4 regions of the Anaerobacillus sp. 63XJN7_4_ISO-PGPR-S23-413 genome follow, and region 2 is predicted to be linked to each of the others. Evidence: riboswitches for the same ligand, from Rfam matches in the RefSeq annotation. Region 2 holds a riboswitch; each other region holds the start of a gene.

Region 1 (4,748 bases), 2.0 Mb from region 2:
GTGCTCGAAATTGGAGCTGACGAAATCGAGCCACAAGTAACATGGGGGACGAACCCTTCAATGGGATCTTCTGTTTATGCTCGCGTTCCTTTCCCTGAGGATTATGCAGATCCAGGTGACCAAAAAGCAATTAAGCAAGCACTTGCCTATATGGATCTTAAACCGGGAACGCCTATTCAGAATATAGATATTCAATATGTTTTCATCGGATCGTGTACGAATTCACGATTAAGTGATCTGCGCTCAGCTGCTGATATTGTTCGTGGTCGAAAAGTTCATGAAGGTGTGACAGCTCTCGTAGTACCTGGATCTAAATCAGTGAAGGATGCAGCTGAAGCAGAAGGGTTAGATACGATCTTTAAAGAAGCTGGGTTTGAGTGGCGAGAAGCAGGATGTAGCATGTGTCTTGCGATGAATGATGACATTGTTCCACCAGGCGAGCGCTGCGCGTCTACATCTAACCGTAATTTTGAAGGGCGTCAGGGGAATGGCGCTAGAACACATCTTGTCAGCCCAGCTATGGCTGCAGCTGCTGCCATTGAAGGCCGATTTACAGACGCTAGAAAAATAAAACCTCTTGTAGTGTAAAAGGAGTGAGACGTCCTGGAACCGATTAATAAATACAAAGGGATCGTTTATCCCCTTGAGCAGGTTAACGTAGATACAGATCAAATTATTCCGAAGCAGTTTTTAAAGAGAATTGAACGGCAAGGCTTTGGTCAGTTTCTTTTTTACAATTGGCGGTTTGATGATGATGGTCAACCGCGTGAAGATTTTAATTTGAACGAACAACAATACCAGCATGCTTCTATTCTAGTGTCGGGTAAAAACTTTGGGTGTGGTTCATCAAGAGAACATGCTCCATGGGCCCTTCTAGATTATGGGTTTCGAATTGTCATTGCGACAAGCTTTGCTGATATCTTTTATAACAACTGTGTAAAAAACGGTATACTTCCTATCGCTCTTGATCAAGAAACGATCTCGGAGCTTTTTCAAAAAGCAAAGGATGGATACGAACTTAGCGTAGACCTAAGTAAACAGCAAGTAATTGATGGAGAAGGACTAAATGCGTCGTTCGAGATCGATCCTTATTGGAAAGAAATGCTGTTAAATGGATGGGATGAAGTGTCTCGAACTTTATCTCTCGAAGATAAAATTAAATTATATGAAGAAAAACAACTTGTAGGAGAGTGAATGACGTTGGGAATTACCAGGAGAAATATAACGTTCATGTCGTAAAAGCAATGGAGAATTTGCTGGAAGCCGTCCACAGGACCCCGCTTCAGCAGTCGACAACGCTTAATGATTATACAAATAAAGATGTCTTCATGAAGATGGAAAACCTTCAACGAACGGGTTCCTTCAAACTTCGAGGTGCCTATAACAAAGTTGCGTCGCTAACGGATATTGAGGCAGCGCGAGGGATTGTTGCTGCATCGGCTGGAAACCATGCTCAGGGAGTGGCGCTTTCTGCTAGAGAGCGTGGAATTAAAGCTAAGATTTATATGCCCGTCCATACACCGACAAGCAAAATTGATGCGACGCGATCTTATGGAGCAGAGGTTGTTCTTGAAGGAGAATCGTATAACGAAGCGTTTAGTGGAGCGGATCGTGAGCGTGTTGAGAAAGGGGCCACATTCGTTCATGCTTTCGATGATCCTGAAGTAATGGCAGGACAGGGAACGGTTGCACTCGAAATGATGCAACAATGTCCTGACTTAGATACGATTCTCGTACCTGTTGGAGGTGGAGGATTGTTAGCTGGAATGGCGATGGCGATTAAGTCGTTCTTTCCTCACGTGAAAATCATCGGAGTCCAGGCTTCTGAAGCATCTGCGACATGGAATCGATTTAAAGGTACTGGTCCTCTTGTCCTTCAATCTGTCAAATCGATTGCAGACGGTATTTCTGTGAAAGAAGCTGGAAAATTAACTTTTCCAATTATTGAAGAGCTTGTTGATGATATGCTAACCGTGTCAGAAGAAGAAATTGCTGCAGCGATTGTCTTTATGCTTGAGAGACACAAAACGCTTGTAGAAGGTGCGGGTGCTGCATCGATAGCTGCTGTCTTATGCAAGTCAAATCGTTTAGAAGGTAAGAGAATTGGTGTTGTTGTTAGTGGAGGGAATGCGGATCTTGCGAAAATATCCCTTTATAAACAACTTTCTCAACGAGCGAAAACCATCAGGCGAATAAGCTGATGGTTTTCTAATGGGATTCAAAGTATATATTTTAGATTATTCCGACTTTTTGCTCAGTAATTGACACTCATAAAGTACCATGCTAGAATTCATTTAGCACTTAACCACAGTAAAGTAATTACAACTATATATCTCTTATTCAGAGAGGTGGAGGGACTGGCCCTATGAAGCCCGGCAACCGTCAAACGACTCGTTTGAAAAGGTGCCAATTCCTGCAAAGCGACTGCTTTGAGAAATGAGAGGAAGACATCGATTTATCAAATGCCTTTCTGCTCAAAGCAGAAGGGCATTTTTTTACTTTACTATACAAAGTGATAAGCGAATTAGGCTTCTAAGTGCACAGAAATAAAGAACAAAGGCATGGGACTGAAGTCCTTTTTCAGGTAGCTGATCATGCAAATGCATAAAGGATGTGAGACATGTGATTGAGCTTAAAGGCATTAATAAGACCTTCTTTTCGAAATCCGGGAAGGTGGAAGCCGTTAAGGATGTTAACCTTGAAGTCAAAAAAGGCGAAATATTTGGTGTTATTGGCTACAGTGGTGCTGGGAAAAGTACGCTAATTCGAATGCTTAACCTTCTTGAGAGACCTACTGATGGGACAGTCACAGTGGCTGGTAATAATCTATCTTCTCTTAATGGGAAAGATCTTCGTGCAGCAAGACAGGAAATCGGTATGATTTTCCAGCATTTTAATATTCTCTGGTCAAGAACGGTACGTGATAACATCGCCTTTCCTCTTGAAATATCAGGTGTTCCGAAAGAAAAGAGAATGAAGCGTGTTGATGAATTAATTAACCTTGTTGGACTCGAAGGTAGGGAAGGAGCTTATCCTTCACAGCTAAGTGGTGGACAAAAGCAGCGAGTGGGAATTGCGAGAGCACTTGCTAACAATCCAAAGGTTTTGCTTTGTGATGAAGCTACTTCTGCTTTAGATCCTAAAACGACGGATAGCATTCTAGAACTTCTGACTGAAATTAATCAGAAACTTGGCCTAACGATTGTCCTCATCACGCATGAAATGCACGTCATACGCAAAATTTGCCATCGTGTAGCCGTTATGGAGAATGGACGAGTAGTGGAGAATGGTTCTGTCCTTGAAGTTTTCCACCATCCGCAGGAAGAGATTACGAAAGACTTTGTTAATCAGCTAAGCGAGCCTGAAGAAATGAAGGAATCGATTGCACATCTGGCAACGAGTCAGGATGGAGAACTTGTTCAGTTTACTTTTGTGAAAGGAAAAACAGGTTCACCACTTGTGACAGAGTTGATTCGTGAATTTGATGTGGAAGTCAACATTATTCAAGGGAAGATTTCTCATACACAGGATGGTCCTTATGGAAAACTTTCTGTGTTCCTTAAAGGGGAACCAGCTGTGGTAGAAAAGGCCTTGAATTATGTGCAGGCCCAAGGTGTTAAAGCGGAGGTGATTACGAATGACTGAATCGTTATTTCCTAACGTCAGGTGGGAATCTATGTGGGAAGCCACTCTACAAACAGCGTACATGACGGCAATTTCGGTTCTGGCAACGTTTATTCTCGGAATCCTCCTTGGTTTATTGTTGTTTCTAACAGGTAGAGGGAACATATGGGAAAACAAATTTGTGAATAGTATTATTGCCGGAGTCGTGAACTTATTTCGCTCCATACCATTTATCATTTTGATTATCTTGCTGATCCCTCTTTCGGTTTACATTATAGGGACGATGCTAGGTGCTAATGCTGCCCTTCCAGCCCTTATTGCAGGAGCGGCGCCATTTTATGCGAGAATGGTTGAAATTGCTTTACGTGAAGTAGATAAAGGGGTCATTGAAGCTTCTCAGTCAATGGGAGCATCCAATGGTTCGATTATTTTTAAAGTGCTTCTACCAGAAGCAATGCCAGCCCTTATTTCAGGGATTACTGTGACGGCGATAGCTCTTGTAAGCTACACCGCTATGGCTGGTGTTGTAGGCGCAGGGGGTCTCGGAAACCTAGCTTATCTTGAAGGTTTCCAAAGGAATAATCCTGATGTGACACTTGTTGCAACAGTATTGATATTAGTAATTGTTGCGATTCTTCAGGTTTGTGGAGACATTGCAACACGAGTAATAGACAAAAGATAATGAGGAGAAAAGGAGAGATTATGATGAAAAAGTTTTTATCGCTAATCGTAGTTCTTGCTCTTGCAGTGCTTGCTGCGTGTGGGAATAATGGCGGAAGCAGCGAAGGTTCTGGTGACAGTGAAGATTCGAAGAAAATCGTAGTAGGTGCCTCAAACATCCCCCATGCTGAAATTCTTGAAGAAGCTAAGCCGATGTTAGAGGAAAAAGGAATAGAGCTTGAAATTAAAACATTCCAGGATTATATTCTACCTAATAAGACGCTTGCAAATGGTGAATTAGATGCAAACTATTTCCAAACAATTCCTTATATGGACTTGCAAATGGAAGAAAACGATAATTATGACTTCGTGAATGCTGGAGGCATTCATATCGAGCCAATCGGTGTTTACTCTCAGGATTACAAGAGCTTAGATGAGCTTCCTGATGGTGCTCAGATCATAAT
Region 2 (4,748 bases):
ACCTCGGCATGAATATCAGATTGATAGGGATTGGCATTACACATCACATTCCGATTCACGTCACCGCATGCCGCAAGAGAATCCATCAGAACCTGGTCCATTGCCTGAATGCTTTTTTTCATATTCCACTTTAAGATCCCATGCATTTGGAACGTTTGGCGCGTCGTTAGCTTTAACGTCCCATTTCCGTATTGATTCGCAAGATCATCCATTACTAGCCATTGCTCTGGGTTAGCTACTCCACCAGGTAGTCGCACTCGAACCATAAACTGATAAGCTGGTTCAAGCTTCTGCTGTTTTCGCTCCTGACGAATATCGCGATCATCTTGCATATAGCTCCCATGAAATTTTAATAGTTTTGTATCTGCGTCTGGGATGGAAGCGGTGATGGGATCCGCAAAGCTTTTCACAAGCGATCCGCGTAAGTAATCACTTTCGTCTTTGATTTTCTCCATTTCACTCGGTTTGCCGTCTTCTGTTACCGTCTTTTTCGACATGATCAATCTCCTTCCCTGATGCGCTTAGTACACATCGCGCTGGTAGCGTTTCGCGTTACGTAGATCTGCAAGATAAGCTTCTGCTTCTGACTCACTGAAATTCCCCTGTTGCTCTAAGATGTTAACGAGTGCCACGTGAACGTCTTTTGCCATATACTTTTCATCTCCACATACGTAGACGTGCGCACCCTCTTGCAGCCACTCGTATAGTTCTTTACTTCGCTCGAGCATGCGGTGCTGAACATACACTTTCTCTTCTGAATCACGAGAAAACGCCACGTCCATACGAGAAAGCACCCCATCTTTCAACCACTTCTGCCATTCGACTTGATAAAGAAAGTCTGTGACAAAATGCTGTTCACCAAAGAATAGCCACGTTTCTCCACTTGCGCCACTTTCTTCTCGCTCTTGTAAGAATGCCCGGTACGGCGCTACGCCAGTACCTGCGCCTATCATAATGATAGGGGTGTCAGGATGATCCGGAAGTCTAAAGTTTTGATTTCGCTGCACAAATATTGGGAGTGTATCCCCCGCTTGTGAGCGCTCTGCGCATTGGCCAGAGCATACGCCCGTACGAGCTCGACCATGTGCATCATACCTTAGTGCCCCAATTGTGAGATGAACTTCATCTGGATTTGCGTTTGAACTGCTTGCGATCGAATAAAGACGAACCGGAATTTTGCGCAGAACGTTTACGAACTCCTGTGCCGAGACGGTCCACGGTCCGTAGTCCTTCACCAAATCAATTAAATCTCTACCGTAAAGGTATGTTCTTAGTTCTTCGCCTTCCGCTTCAACCATGCGCTTAAGCTCAAAACTTGATGTCAGCTCTGCAATCTTCTTGAGCAATGGCTTTGTGAGACTCGTAATCTCATATGTTTTCGTTAAAGCTTCTTCAAGTGGCTGAACGTCACCCTTTTTGTTCACCATAACCTGTTCTTCTCGCTTCCAGTTCAGTTCATCGATTAGCTGACGGACAAGAGCAGTATCATTCTCCGGGTAAATACCAAGGCTATCACCCGGCTCATAATCAAGGTTCGATCCTTCAAGATCAAGCTCAATGTGCCGTGTTTCTTTATTCGATCCACGTCCATTCAAATTAACATTCTCAAGAATTTCGGCTTTGAATGGATTCGTTCTGGAATACGTCTGATTCGACTCATCAGGTTTTGTTTCAGAAGTCGATTCTCTCGTAGACTGATCTTCTTTCAATACTCCCGTCACGCCTTCGAACCACTCTTCTGCCGGCTCTTCGAAATCAAGATCACAATCTACACGAGGATAGAGCCTTGTTGCACCTAATTCTTCAAAGCGCTTGTCAAAATCTTTCCCGGTTTGGCAGAAAAATTCATAGGAGCTATCACCAAGTGATAAGACTGAGAATCTGAGACCATCTAATTCAGGGGCTCTCTTACTTTGAACAAAGTCATGGAAGCTTAACGCATTATCAGGAGGATCGCCATCTCCGTGGGTGCTTGTAATCAATAATAAATCTTCTACTTTTTTAAGCGACTTTGGCTTAAAATCATCAAGCGATGAAAGGGTAACGTTGTATTTCTCGTTTTCCAATCGCTCAAAGAAAGATTCCGCTAGTGACTGACAATTGCCAGTATGTGAGCCATAGAGAATCGTAAGCTCACGTGTTTTTGCTTCTTGTTTAGAGAATGCTTCTGAAGCAGAAACACCTTGAGCAACCGTCTCAGTAGCTGCCGCAGCTTCAGAGCTACCTGGTACGGAAAGGTATCCGCTCAGCCATATTTTCTGCGTCTGATTTAATGTTGGTAAGAGACGATTTAAAAGCTCCGATTGTTCTTTGTCAAAAGGGCTATTCACAACCTGTAACTGCAATACAATCCACCTCACAATACTCAAATTTAATTCAATGTAATGAAAGTAGTTTACTCGGAATTAATAGCAAATAAATTCGTCTGCATTCCCCCTAACCCATTCAACACAAAAAACCTCTCTTCTCAAAACATAAGAAGAAAGGTTTGTAAGTACGAAGCCAGTCTTCTTATCTTTCAGGATAAACCTGCTGGATTTGGCACAGTATGAGATGAAGGATCATCTCATCGGTTGCCGAAGCTTCATAGGGCCAGTCCCTCCACCTCTCTTGATAAGAAATGTTGCTATCAAATTGTATATGACAATGATTGGTTCAAATGTTATCTCGTGATCGAATAAAAGTCAATATATTATTAGAAAATTATCATCATTCAATTAACTAAATGCTGCTAACACCAGCAATCTTCATGAAAAATAATCCAAATGATTCAGGTCTTTTATCCCTGCCGTTGTCCCTCTTGTATCCTATTCCGAATGCGCATGAAATCAATCGTATTCGCCATGACAAGAGATAGAATCATAAGAATCATCAACCAACTGGAGTAGTCAAAAGGCAGCACCAACAAGAGAAAAGCTATGAAAGAAAAAACGCAGGAGCGAATGACATGATCTTTAAATGTGACGTTAACTTTTTTCCCACGTTTCCATTTCAACAAGTTCACCGCAATACCAAATATCGATAGAAGCATGCATATGACATACGCCCAGAGTGGAAGGTCGTAATCCACTATAAAAATGGTAGACGATAGAAACAGCGTCAATACCGTATATCGAATCGCAATTTCTTTATGGGTTAGCGAAGCAAAATCCTTCAATACATACCTCCTTTTGACGATGAACGAATTTGGCCATTTTTGAGATACACGGTCCTTATGCAGATGGATAAGCTGGCTTCATCTCATTTGAAATCACCTGAACCCAAGGTCGCTCTCTGTTCCACGTCACTTCTAAAGGGACGCCCATACTTTTACTAAGATGTTCAGCTGTTAACACATCTTTCTTCTTGCCATTCACTGCAATTCGACCATTTTCCATAATCATAGCGTGAGTGAATACGGGACAAATCTCCTCAATATGATGAGTGATATACAATATGGTTGGACCCTCTTCCTCTTTTCCAAGGCGTTCAACCTGAGCTAATAACTGTTCGCGTGAATACAGATCAAGTCCGTTGCACGGTTCATCTAGAATAAGAAGCTTTGGCGAAGACATCAAAGCTCTCGCTATCAGGACTTTCTGCTTCTCACCTTGAGAGCAAATTCGAAAAGGTTTACCGCGTAAATGAGCAATCCCCCATTCCTGCATCATCTTCATCGCTTGCGATTCTTCCTGTTCCGTCACCTGCTCATAAAGTCCAGCTGAGGCAAACTTCCCGCTAATCACAACATCTGTCACTTCCTGCATCGGAGAGATACGCTCAGTGAAAGCGTTGCTCACCCAGCCAATAGATTTTCTAAGTTCACTCAAATCAGTTTTTCCAAGACGATACCCCAATACTTCAACGACGGGATCATAGCGAAGCAGTGGCCAGATAGAGCCGTGAATTAACTGAAGTAGTGTCGTTTTACCTGATCCATTTAATCCGATAATGGCCTGATGCTGGCCTTTCTCTACGGAAAAAGAAATATCGGATAAAATCATCTGTTTCTCACGTGTGTAATAAGCATTTTCCACATGAATGATTGCCATACACCCCACTCCGTTCTTTGAAGAAAGTCATTCCAACTAGCGCTTTTTACATCGTATACCCGTTAGCAAATTCTTGAATCACTTCAAGCTCCTCTTCGCGTGAGTCTCTGCCAACGTTATGCTCATACAACTTTTGCATACGTGTAACATCACCATTGCACTCCTCAGTAATAGAAGCAACAGCACGTAAAAGGTTCACTTCGTTCTTAAAATCCTCCTTAGAGATTGCCTCCCCGTGTGATAAGATGAACCATTCTGCCTCAAAGCTTTCTAACTGATCAAGCAGTCGATTTGTTATGTTAACAGTGTAGTTGACTTTTTCTGAAAAAATATCAGGATAAAAGCAGTCTCCAAGAAAAAGGATTTTCTCTTCCTTCATATAAATCACAACCGAATCAGCCGCGTGATCGCCCCCAACAGGCTGAAGAATACACGTGACACCACCAAGATCAATCTCCATTTTCTCACCAAACGTTACATCTGGTAGCGTAATCGTAATGTCTCGAGAATCCACAAATTCCTTCTTGATCGCATTTGCACAAAATTCAATTTCAGTGCCTTCTTTCACCCGCTCATCCAACTCATCATCAGACCATCCTAATGGAATAAGCTTACTAATTTCCTCTTTCGTCTGATGCGAGGATAAGGAGACAGCATCTCTAAGCGCCGATAGTCCAAAGATATGATCCCAATGCCAATGAGTGAGCGCGACCATGT
Region 3 (4,748 bases), 1.4 Mb from region 2:
TAACAACTTCCTGCGCCTTAGCTACATCCCATTTATCAAGTGCATCAAAGGCTTCATTGAGTGCAGAAAGAGTCAGATTAAACATTTCATCAAGGTCTTTCATAGCAACGTCAGTCATCTTCACTTTATTGCTTATTTGATAATCAACCAACTCAACAATATTCTCCATATGATCGCCAATACGCTCGATATCACGAACTGAGTCCATTAGCATACCGTGTCGTGTCGACTCATCTCCAGACAGAGAAGTTGCTGATAATTGGATAAGGTAATCTGTAATTTTATTATCCAGGTTGTTAATAGCTTCTTCATACTGAGCGGTTTTTTCAGCGCTCTTCTGACTCTTAGATGTTAAATAATTTGATGCTTCTTTAACACCCTTATAAGCAAATCCGCTCATTCGAATCACTTCTTCTTTAGCTTGTCCTAATGCAACAGATGGAGAGCGTTCGATAAATACTGGATCAAGGTGTTTTGGCTTATATTCAATCGTTGCATCATCACCAGGAATAATTTTTGTAACGAGATAGGCAAGTCCGGCAATGAATGGGAACTGGATAACAGTATTTGTAATGTTAAAGATCCCGTGTCCGAATGCAATCGTCATTTCCGGTGTTAAGTTTAATGCATCTCTTAAGTATTCAATAAACGGCGTATAGGCGAATAAGAATATTAGGAAAAGCGCCGTTCCAATTAAATTGAAAATAACGTGAGTCAGTGCTGTACGTCTAGCGGCAACGGATGCACCGATAGAAGCAAGAACTGCGGTAATCGTTGTACCGATATTATCTCCAAACAGAACTGGTAATGCAGCTTGAATATCCATTGCGTTCTGTGAATAAAGACCTTGCAATACACCAATTGTCGCACTGGAACTTTGTACAATGACAGTAAATACTGTACCGATCACAACGCCTAACAGTGGGTTCGAGCTCATGCTTACTGTTAATTCTTGGAAAGCCTCAAGGCTACGAAGTGGTTTCATTCCCGTACTCATTAATTCAAGTCCAAAGAACAACGCACCAAATCCGAAGACGATTTGACCAGCGTAGTTAATTTTCTTGTTTTTAAAGAAGAAAATTAACAAAGAACCGATGGCTATAATTGGAAGTGCGTAATCTTTAATAGGAAAACCAATAATAAATGCTGTAACAGTTGTACCAATGTTCGCACCCATTACAACGCCAATTGCTTGCTTCAGAGTCATAAATCCTGCGTTAACAAGACCGACTGTTAAAACCGTTGTTCCTGAACTACTTTGTATGAGAATAGTTACAATGACCCCAGCGAGCACACCCATAAACGGGTTAGTCGTAAAACGATCGAGAATGTCTCTTAATCGATCACCTGCTGATCGTTGAAGGCCGTCTCCCATATACTTTAGTCCAAACAGGAAAATACCAAGACCTCCCACAAACTGAAAGATCATCTCCTGAACGTTGAGTTCCATCATTTCAACCCCTTGCACTTATGTTTTATTTTTTTCGACAATACTCAACAAAGTCCCTTGTCTATTATCTACATCGCTCCCCCCTTTGTAAAGAGTTAATATAGATTTGTAAAGATATTATGCTGAAAACAAATTTATTTCAATAAAGTTTCACCAAGAATACTGTTCCCTTCTCTCTATATAAGATAAACTGATTGGGTGGAGAAACGCTCCACATTTAGAAAGGAGATTATTAATTTGAACGTTTTTAAACAACTTTACTACAGCTTATTTTCCCCTAAGATGATGGCCAGATTCCGTTTTCAAAAGCTAGGCAAGCCAATATTGTACGTGTTTTTACTTATGTTCCTTTCTTCTGTGCCAGTAGGAATTATGACGGCTCTATCCTTTACAAACGCTTATGAGGATCTCAAAACACATATGTCAGATCTACCAGAATTCACTTTAGAGGACGGATCTTTAACAAGTGAACAGTCTGAACCGCTTATTCGACAAAATGATGAAAATACTTTTATTTTTGATGCGACAGACCAGACAAAGCCTGATGATGTTGATCAATATGATTCCGTTATCGCATTCCTAAAAGATCGTGTAATCGTTGTAGATAGCGGTGCTAGACAGGAGTTTAATTACAGTAACTTTAGTTCGATGACTTTCACGAAGCAAGATGTTAATGAGCTAAGTAATAATCTGGACAACCTGCTCCCTATCTTTATTCCGTTACTGATATTCGTTATCTATTTGTTTCAAACCGGCCTTAAGTTTATAGGAGTTACCGTACTAGCTACAATTGGACTACTATTGAGAAGTATTACCGGAAGAAAAGCTTCTTATAAACAACTTTGGGTCTTATCTGTTTATTCAGTAACAATTCCAACGCTCTTCTTTGCGATTATGGCACTCATTAAAACAGCAGTCCCTTTAGGATTCCTACTTTATTGGATTGTGGCCATCATGCTACTTTATCTTACGATTAAAGAAATCCCGTTACCAAAAAAACGTGTAACGAACGAGCGAGCAAATGATTCAACAGAAGAAAAATTTTGATAATTTACTCAAATCCCTTGCTTTTCACTTTAAAGTGATGTAGATTATGAAAAAAGCGACACAATAAAATTCCATATATTTTCAATTCTTATCAAGAGAAGCAGAGGGACTGGCCCTATGAAGCTTCAGCAACCACCAGATATTTTCTGGTAAGGTGCTAACTCCAGCAAGTTGATTTCAACTTGGAAGATAAGAAGAAGAGCAACCAAAGTCTTCTTCTTATAGAGGGCTTTTTTTATTGCCCTTATTCAATGAAAAGGAGATTGATTATGTCGAATAAACAGTTAGAAACACTACTTGTCCAATTAGGTAATCATTCAGATACTAAAACCGGTGCGGTAAATCCTCCAGTGTACTTCTCCACATCGTATAGCCATGAAGGCATCGGTCAATCCACCGGATTCGATTATTCAAGAACCAAAAACCCGACACGATCCATTTTAGAATCCGCTATATCAGAACTCGAACATGGTGATCAGGGATTTGCTTTTAGTTCCGGAATGGCTGCGATTCAAGCAATCCTTGCCATATTCAAAAGCGGCGACCATATTCTCGTCTCAGATGATTTGTATGGTGGGACTTATCGATTATTTGCCCATGCTGAAAAACATTATGGTATCTCCTTCACATATTTTGATACACAAAGAAATGAACAACTTTCATCACTCCTAACTCACCGTACAAAAGCCATTTTTGTTGAAAATCCATCTAATCCATTAATGAAATTAACAGATCTTGAAAAAATTGCACGGATAGCAGAAAACAGGGACCTATTATTTATTGTAGACAATACTTTGTTCACCCCTCTTCTACAAAACCCACTACTGCTTGGGGCGGATATCGTCGTGCATAGTGCCACTAAGTATTTAGGCGGTCATAATGATATTCTCGCAGGGCTTGTGGTTGCAAAAGGTGAGAATATTTGCGCTGAAATCCAACAATACCAAAACGGTGCAGGCGCTGTGCTTTCTCCTTTTGATTCCTGGTTATTAATGAGAGGCATGAAAACCTTGCCACTCAGAATGAAGCAGCATGAAGAGAATGCCAGAAAGGTAACTGAATTTTTAACAAATCATGAAGCAATAACAGACGTTTTTTATCCAGATAAAGGTGGGATGCTTTCTTTCAGATTGCGGTCCGAAGAATGGGTAGATCTCTTTCTTAGAAAATTAACACTTGTCACATTTGCTGAAAGTCTTGGAGGGGTAGAAAGCTTTATCACATATCCTTCAACGCAAACTCATGCTGAGATACCAGAAGACATCAGACTTGAAAAAGGGGTGTGCAATCGACTGCTACGTTTCTCTGTTGGGATTGAAAACATTGATGACTTAATACAGGACCTGAATCAAGCATTGTCCATTTTTGAAGAGGAGGTTGTTCAAATTGACAAATACTGATTATACATTTCAAACAAAACTTCTTCATAACGATCACAAATTTGATAAAGCTACGGGAGCTGTTAGCGTCCCTATCCAACAGGCTTCTACATTTCATCAGATGGATTTTGACCAACCTGGAAAATACGATTACAGTCGTTCAGGCAACCCCACTCGCGAAGCGCTTGAAGAAACAATTGCCAATCTTGAAGGTGGGGTTAAGGGATTTGCGTTTGCTTCTGGGATGGCCGCTATCGCCACCTCGTTTATGCTCCTTTCACAAAACGATCACGTTCTTATATCTGAAGACGTCTACGGTGGGACGTATCGCATGATTCATGACGTTCTCGGGAGATTTGGAATTAAACATACTTTTGTAGACATGACAGATTTAAATGAAGTGGCGAGAGGTATTCAATCCAATACTAAAGTAATCTATATCGAAACGCCTTCTAATCCTTTGCTGAAGGTAACTGACATTCAAGCCGTTGTTAAATTAGCTAAAGCGAATAATTGTTTAACATTTGTCGATAACACCTTTATGACACCTGCTCTACAACGTCCGTTAGACTTCGGAGCCGATATCGTATTGCATAGTGCTACGAAATTCATTTCAGGACATAGCGATGTCGTCGCTGGTCTTGCTGCCGTAAAAAGTGAGGAATTAGCGGAACAGCTTGCATTCCTGCAAAACTCGTTTGGATCGATTTTAAGCGCTCACGATTCCTGGTTAGTTCTCCGTGGCTTAAAAACATTGCATTGTCGGCTAGATCAATCGTCTAGATCTGCGTTTCGTCTTGCGCATGCTCTTACTAAAGAAAAGATGGTAGAAGAAGTCTTTTATCCAGGGCTTTCTTATCACCCTGGTCACT
Region 4 (4,748 bases), 1.4 Mb from region 2:
AAGGAGACAAAAAACATGCTTAAAAAAGGATTGCCGTTTTTATTGTCGATGGTGTTAATGATGTCTATTATTCCTATGGTGGCACAAGCGGATGCGAGCGTCGGGGATGTCATCGTTACACTTGGTGAAGATCTATCTGAAGAGCAAAAACAGAAGCTAGTTGATGAAATGGAAGCTCCGGAAAATGCAATGACGGTAACGGTATCAAATGAAGAAGAGCATAAATATCTTGGGAATTATATAAGTAAAGCGCTAATCGGTACCCGCGCCTTATCTTCTTCTTCCATAACCATTGGTGAAAAAGATGCTGGTTTAAGCGTTGACACAAAAAATATTAATTGGGTAACAGATGAAATGTACGCAAATGCTTTAATAACAGCTGGAGTAAAAGATGCTGATGTTTATGTGACAGCACCAATGGAGGTTTCAGGTACGGCTGCATTAACTGGTTTAATCAAAGCTTATGAGTTAAGCACAGATGAAGTGATACCTGAGGAGCAAAAACAAGTAGCAAATGAAGAGCTTGTCACTACTGCAAAATTGAGCGATAGTATTGGCGCAGATAAAGCAACAGAGCTAATGACTAAGATTAAGGATGAAATTGCTACAAACCCACCTGAGACGGAAGATGATTTAAGAACAGTTATTAAACAAATTGCTAACGATTCAGGTATTGAATTGACTCAAGATGAGTTGGATGGTCTTGTTGCACTGTTTAATCGAATGAAAAATCTTGATATTGATTGGGATCAAATGAAGAGTCAGTTGCAGAACGCGAGAGAAAACCTGGACGAGTTTTTAAATAAAGACGAGACACAGTCATTTATTCAAAAAATCATTGATTTCTTTATTGCGATTATTGATGGAATAAAAGGGGTATTTCAATCGTAAGGTGACAAGTGACTGAAACTTTCTTCCCTTTTGAACGTATAAGAGAAGAAGGAAAAGGAGGGAGCGAGGATGGAGATTCTATCTTTGCCAGCAGTTGGCTTTCTTATCGTTTTACTTAGCGTGCTATTCTTGTTTGCTGAGTTACTTGTCCGTGTAAAAGGTATTTTTGGATTGATCGGAATACTATTGCTCACATTTTATTTTAGTTTCCATCTTACTTCTTTATCATCAATTCTCTGGATGGGACTTGTGTTTGCTGTTGGTTTAGGCTTAGTTATTCTTGATGGGAAATTACTCAATGATGGTACATTTGGTTTGATTGGATTAATTATGATGGTTACAGCCGTAGCCATTCCTTCTCCGACTTTCCTTTATGGCCTTCTCGTTTCTAGTGGTTTTTTAATTGGTACGGCTGCTTCATTCCTGTTTTTGCGTGTTTTCCCCGCACGTTCTATGTGGACGAAAATGACGTTAAAGGATCGGTTAAGCAGTGAAATGGGGTATAATTCCATGAACGCTGAGTATAAGAATTTAGTTGGAGAATCGGCTATGACAATTACTCCATTTCGACCAAGTGGAACAATACAAGTCAATGAGAAAAAGTACAGCGCCATTTCTGTTGGAAGTTGGATCGACAAGGATACGGCAGTAGTTATTACGTCTGTAGATGGTACGCGTATCTTAATAGAAGAGAAAAAAGAAGAAAGTAAACGTCATCCAATTTAAAAATGGTCCCCGAGTCATAGATTCGGGGTTTTTTTCATATTCTTTTCTAATCCCTTTATCCCGATCTCTAAACTAGGGTTGACATATTGTTAGATAATAGTTAAGATTTAGAAAATAACTTATCAAGAGAGACCGAGGGACTGGCCCGTTGACGTCCAGCAACCTGCCTGATTGGCAAGGTGCTACTTCCAGCAAAATGGAGTCCATTTTGGAAGATAAGGTGAATTAAGGTAACCTGATCTGTCTTTCCAATTTGGGAAGGCTTTTTTCATTTATAAGCTTCTCCTCATGATTATTACGACTAAGGGAGGTTGCATGATGGGAACGAAAGACCAGAATTTTTCAGACGTTGCTGTACGTATAGAACGAATGCTAAGTTCGTTAAAATTTGGGTCAATTACGCTTGTTGTTCAAGATGGGAAAGTTGTTCAACTTGAAAGAAAAGAAAAAGAACGACTTTAATATTGGCGCTGACTAGAGAAACTAGAGGCGGTTCTAACCCTAAAGGTTAGAACCGCCTCTTTTTTTAAACTTTTAAATATATTTCCTTGATCGGAATTGGGAGGGTTAGAAATGAATTGGTTCTATAATAATTGGTCGGGTAAGGAACCTGAATTCGACGTTGAATCAGAAACGAAAGGGGCTCTTGAAGTTCTGGAGTGGGCGTATCAAATTTACCAAGATGATATTGTATATGCTTGTAGTTTCGGTGTTGAGGGTGTCGTTCTAATTGATTTGATTTCCCGGGTAAACCAGAACGCGAAGATTGTTTTTCTGGATACAGGTCTCCATTTTGATGAGACTTATGAGCTAATTAATAAAGTGAAAGCTAAATATCCATCTCTAAATATTAAGTTAAAGCAACCAAAGGAGTCGGTCGAAGAACAGGCATTAAGTAAAGGGGATGCTCTATGGGAGCGAGACCCGGGACAGTGCTGCAACTTGAGGAAAATCATACCATTGCATGAAGAATTAGATCATGTAAGTGCATGGATCTCAGGTTTAAGGAGAGAGCAGTCGCCACTCAGACAAAAGACAAATTATTTCAATAGAGATGATAAGTTTCAGTCGATTAAGGTTTGTCCACTTATTCATTGGACATGGAAAGATGTTTGGAGGTACGTGTACGAAAAGGATTTACCATACAATCCTCTTCATGATAAAGGGTACCCAAGTATAGGATGTGCGGTATGCACTGAAAGAGTATTGGAAGGTAGTGATTCTAGAGCTGGGAGATGGGCAAATCAGGAAAAAACGGAATGCGGCTTGCATTTTGATTCAGCACCAAATCGGTGACGGTCATGACAACCCTAGTTATTACAGTGGCTCTCTTTTTTGCTATGAATATTGGGGCTAGTGGAGCTGCGGCATCGATGGGAGTGGCTTACGGGGCTGGAGCGATTAAAAGAAGAAGCGTAGCACTGAGTGTTTGTGCGATTGGGATTGTTGGTGGTGCCACATTAGGTGGAGGTAATGTTATTAAAACAATGGGGAGTGGCATTATACCTTCTTCCGTACTCAGTCTAAAGGTTATCTTGATTATTTTTATTTCAGCTACAACAGCGCTCTTTCTAGCAAATATGATGGGGATTCCATTATCAACAAGTGAAGTTACTGTGGGCGCAGTGGTAGGAGTTGGTATTGCTTACCGTGCTTTGTACTTTCAGAATGTGATGTTCATTATGTTGTTGTGGATCGTTATACCGGTTATTGCTTTTGCGACAGCTCTCAGTGTTGGGAAAATTTTTGGTCTTTTAAAACAAAGAATCAATCTTACTTCAAAGTGGCAAAAGCCACTCACCATTTTTTTAATTGTAGCCGGTTTTCTAGAAGCCTTTTCAGCGGGAATGAATAACGTCGCAAATGCGATTGGACCGCTAGTTGGAGCGGGAGTTTTATCCCTTTCTCACGGCGCATTTTTTGGGGGAGCTTTTGTTGCTTTAGGTGCTTTAGTTTTTGGTAAACGTGTCATTGAAACGAATGGTTATCGCATCACAAAATTTTCACTTGGTGAAGGTTGTGCTATATCAGGTACGAGCGCTGGACTTGTGATTGGAGCTTCCTTATTTGGGATTCCGGTGCCGCTTACCCAGATTACCACCTCATCGATCATTGGTATCGGAACTGCTAAAGATGGATTTCAGCTTTGGCAGAAAGATGTCATTACGCGAATGATTAAAGTTTGGGCAGTTTCACCGGTTTTTTCTTTAGTTATTTCTTATAGTATGATCAAACTTTTTTTAGAAAGTGATTTATATACATTAATTGCAATTGGCAGCGTTATTCTAGCGACGCTTGGGTCAGGAAGTTTAATTCGATCGATTCGCTCTCAAAAGAGAACATTACAAGACGAAGGAAGCTTATAATAAATTCAATTTGGAGGGATTAAGATGGCAACAATTAACGCGCATGGAGGAACATTGATTAACCGTTACAAACCTAATACTGAAATTGATGGGATTATTCAAGAAATTGAGTTAGACGCTACTGCGTTAAGTGATCTGGAATTAATCGGAACAGGAGCGTATAGTCCGTTAACTGGTTTTCTTAATGAAAATGAGTATACGTCAGTCGTTCATCACCTCAAATTAGAAAGCGGGTTGCCATGGAGCATTCCTATTACGTTGCCAGTTACGCACGAACGAGCTGCTGAGATCGCAATTGGTGATAAAGTGAAGTTAACTAATAATGGGACTGTGTACGGCACAATAGAAGTGGAATCCAAATATACTCCTGATAAGGGAGTGGAGGGGCGCCACGTGTATTTAACAGAGGACAGTGAACATCCAGGAGTGAAAAAAGTTTACGATAGACCAGATGTTTACATTGGTGGACCAATTACGCTTATTAAAAGAACCGAAAAAGGCAAGTTTGACCGCTATCATTATGATCCATCTGAAACAAGAGAGTATTTTGAACGTCAGGGCTGGAAGAAAGTTGTAGGATTTCAAACAAGAAATCCGGTTCATCGAGCGCACGAGTATATTCAAAAGACCGCACTTGAAACAGTGGATGGCTTGTTCTTGAATCCTCTTGTAGGTGAAACCAAATCAGATGATATACCAGCAGAAATTCGAATGGAAAGTTATGAAGTTCTACTTAAGAACTATTACCCTGAAGATCGTGTGCAC

The links. Region 2 has a riboswitch for S-adenosylmethionine ahead of AC0VYO_RS07205 (assimilatory sulfite reductase (NADPH) flavoprotein subunit). Riboswitches for the same ligand answer to the same signal wherever they lie in the genome.
Region 1: it holds a riboswitch for S-adenosylmethionine, as region 2 does, so the genes downstream of both, AC0VYO_RS17535 (methionine ABC transporter ATP-binding protein) here and AC0VYO_RS07205 (assimilatory sulfite reductase (NADPH) flavoprotein subunit) in region 2, are expected to answer to the same signal.
Region 3: it holds a riboswitch for S-adenosylmethionine, as region 2 does, so the genes downstream of both, AC0VYO_RS14570 (methionine biosynthesis PLP-dependent protein) here and AC0VYO_RS07205 (assimilatory sulfite reductase (NADPH) flavoprotein subunit) in region 2, are expected to answer to the same signal.
Region 4: it holds a riboswitch for S-adenosylmethionine, as region 2 does, so the genes downstream of both, AC0VYO_RS14625 (YezD family protein) here and AC0VYO_RS07205 (assimilatory sulfite reductase (NADPH) flavoprotein subunit) in region 2, are expected to answer to the same signal.

Annotation. Positions count from the first base shown of each region.
Region 1 is NZ_CM149688.1:3,345,459-3,350,206, reverse strand. Features, by position in the region: gene leuC (3-isopropylmalate dehydratase large subunit) at 1-588, shown strand, start outside; gene leuD (3-isopropylmalate dehydratase small subunit) at 604-1,194, shown strand; gene ilvA (threonine ammonia-lyase) at 1,191-2,201, shown strand; SAM riboswitch class I at 2,334-2,443, shown strand; gene AC0VYO_RS17535 (methionine ABC transporter ATP-binding protein) at 2,623-3,645, shown strand; gene AC0VYO_RS17530 (methionine ABC transporter permease) at 3,638-4,306, shown strand; gene AC0VYO_RS17525 (MetQ/NlpA family ABC transporter substrate-binding protein) at 4,330-4,748, shown strand, end outside.
Region 2 is NZ_CM149688.1:1,311,327-1,316,074, reverse strand. Features, by position in the region: gene cysI (assimilatory sulfite reductase (NADPH) hemoprotein subunit) at 1-497, opposite strand, end outside; gene AC0VYO_RS07205 (assimilatory sulfite reductase (NADPH) flavoprotein subunit) at 522-2,345, opposite strand; SAM riboswitch class I at 2,509-2,620, opposite strand; gene AC0VYO_RS07200 (hypothetical protein) at 2,780-3,157, opposite strand; gene AC0VYO_RS07195 (ABC transporter ATP-binding protein) at 3,213-4,031, opposite strand; gene AC0VYO_RS07190 (MBL fold metallo-hydrolase) at 4,078-4,748, opposite strand, start outside.
Region 3 is NZ_CM149688.1:2,744,676-2,749,423, forward strand. Features, by position in the region: gene AC0VYO_RS14560 (Na/Pi cotransporter family protein) at 1-1,450, opposite strand, end outside; gene AC0VYO_RS14565 (DUF1189 domain-containing protein) at 1,688-2,497, shown strand; SAM riboswitch class I at 2,583-2,693, shown strand; gene AC0VYO_RS14570 (methionine biosynthesis PLP-dependent protein) at 2,767-3,897, shown strand; gene metC (cystathionine beta-lyase) at 3,884-4,748, shown strand, end outside.
Region 4 is NZ_CM149688.1:2,758,348-2,763,095, reverse strand. Features, by position in the region: gene AC0VYO_RS14635 (DUF1002 domain-containing protein) at 16-891, shown strand; gene AC0VYO_RS14630 (NfeD family protein) at 961-1,617, shown strand; SAM riboswitch class I at 1,734-1,839, shown strand; gene AC0VYO_RS14625 (YezD family protein) at 1,936-2,079, shown strand; gene AC0VYO_RS14620 (phosphoadenylyl-sulfate reductase) at 2,191-2,913, shown strand; gene AC0VYO_RS14615 (inorganic phosphate transporter) at 2,919-3,983, shown strand; gene sat (sulfate adenylyltransferase) at 4,008-4,748, shown strand, end outside.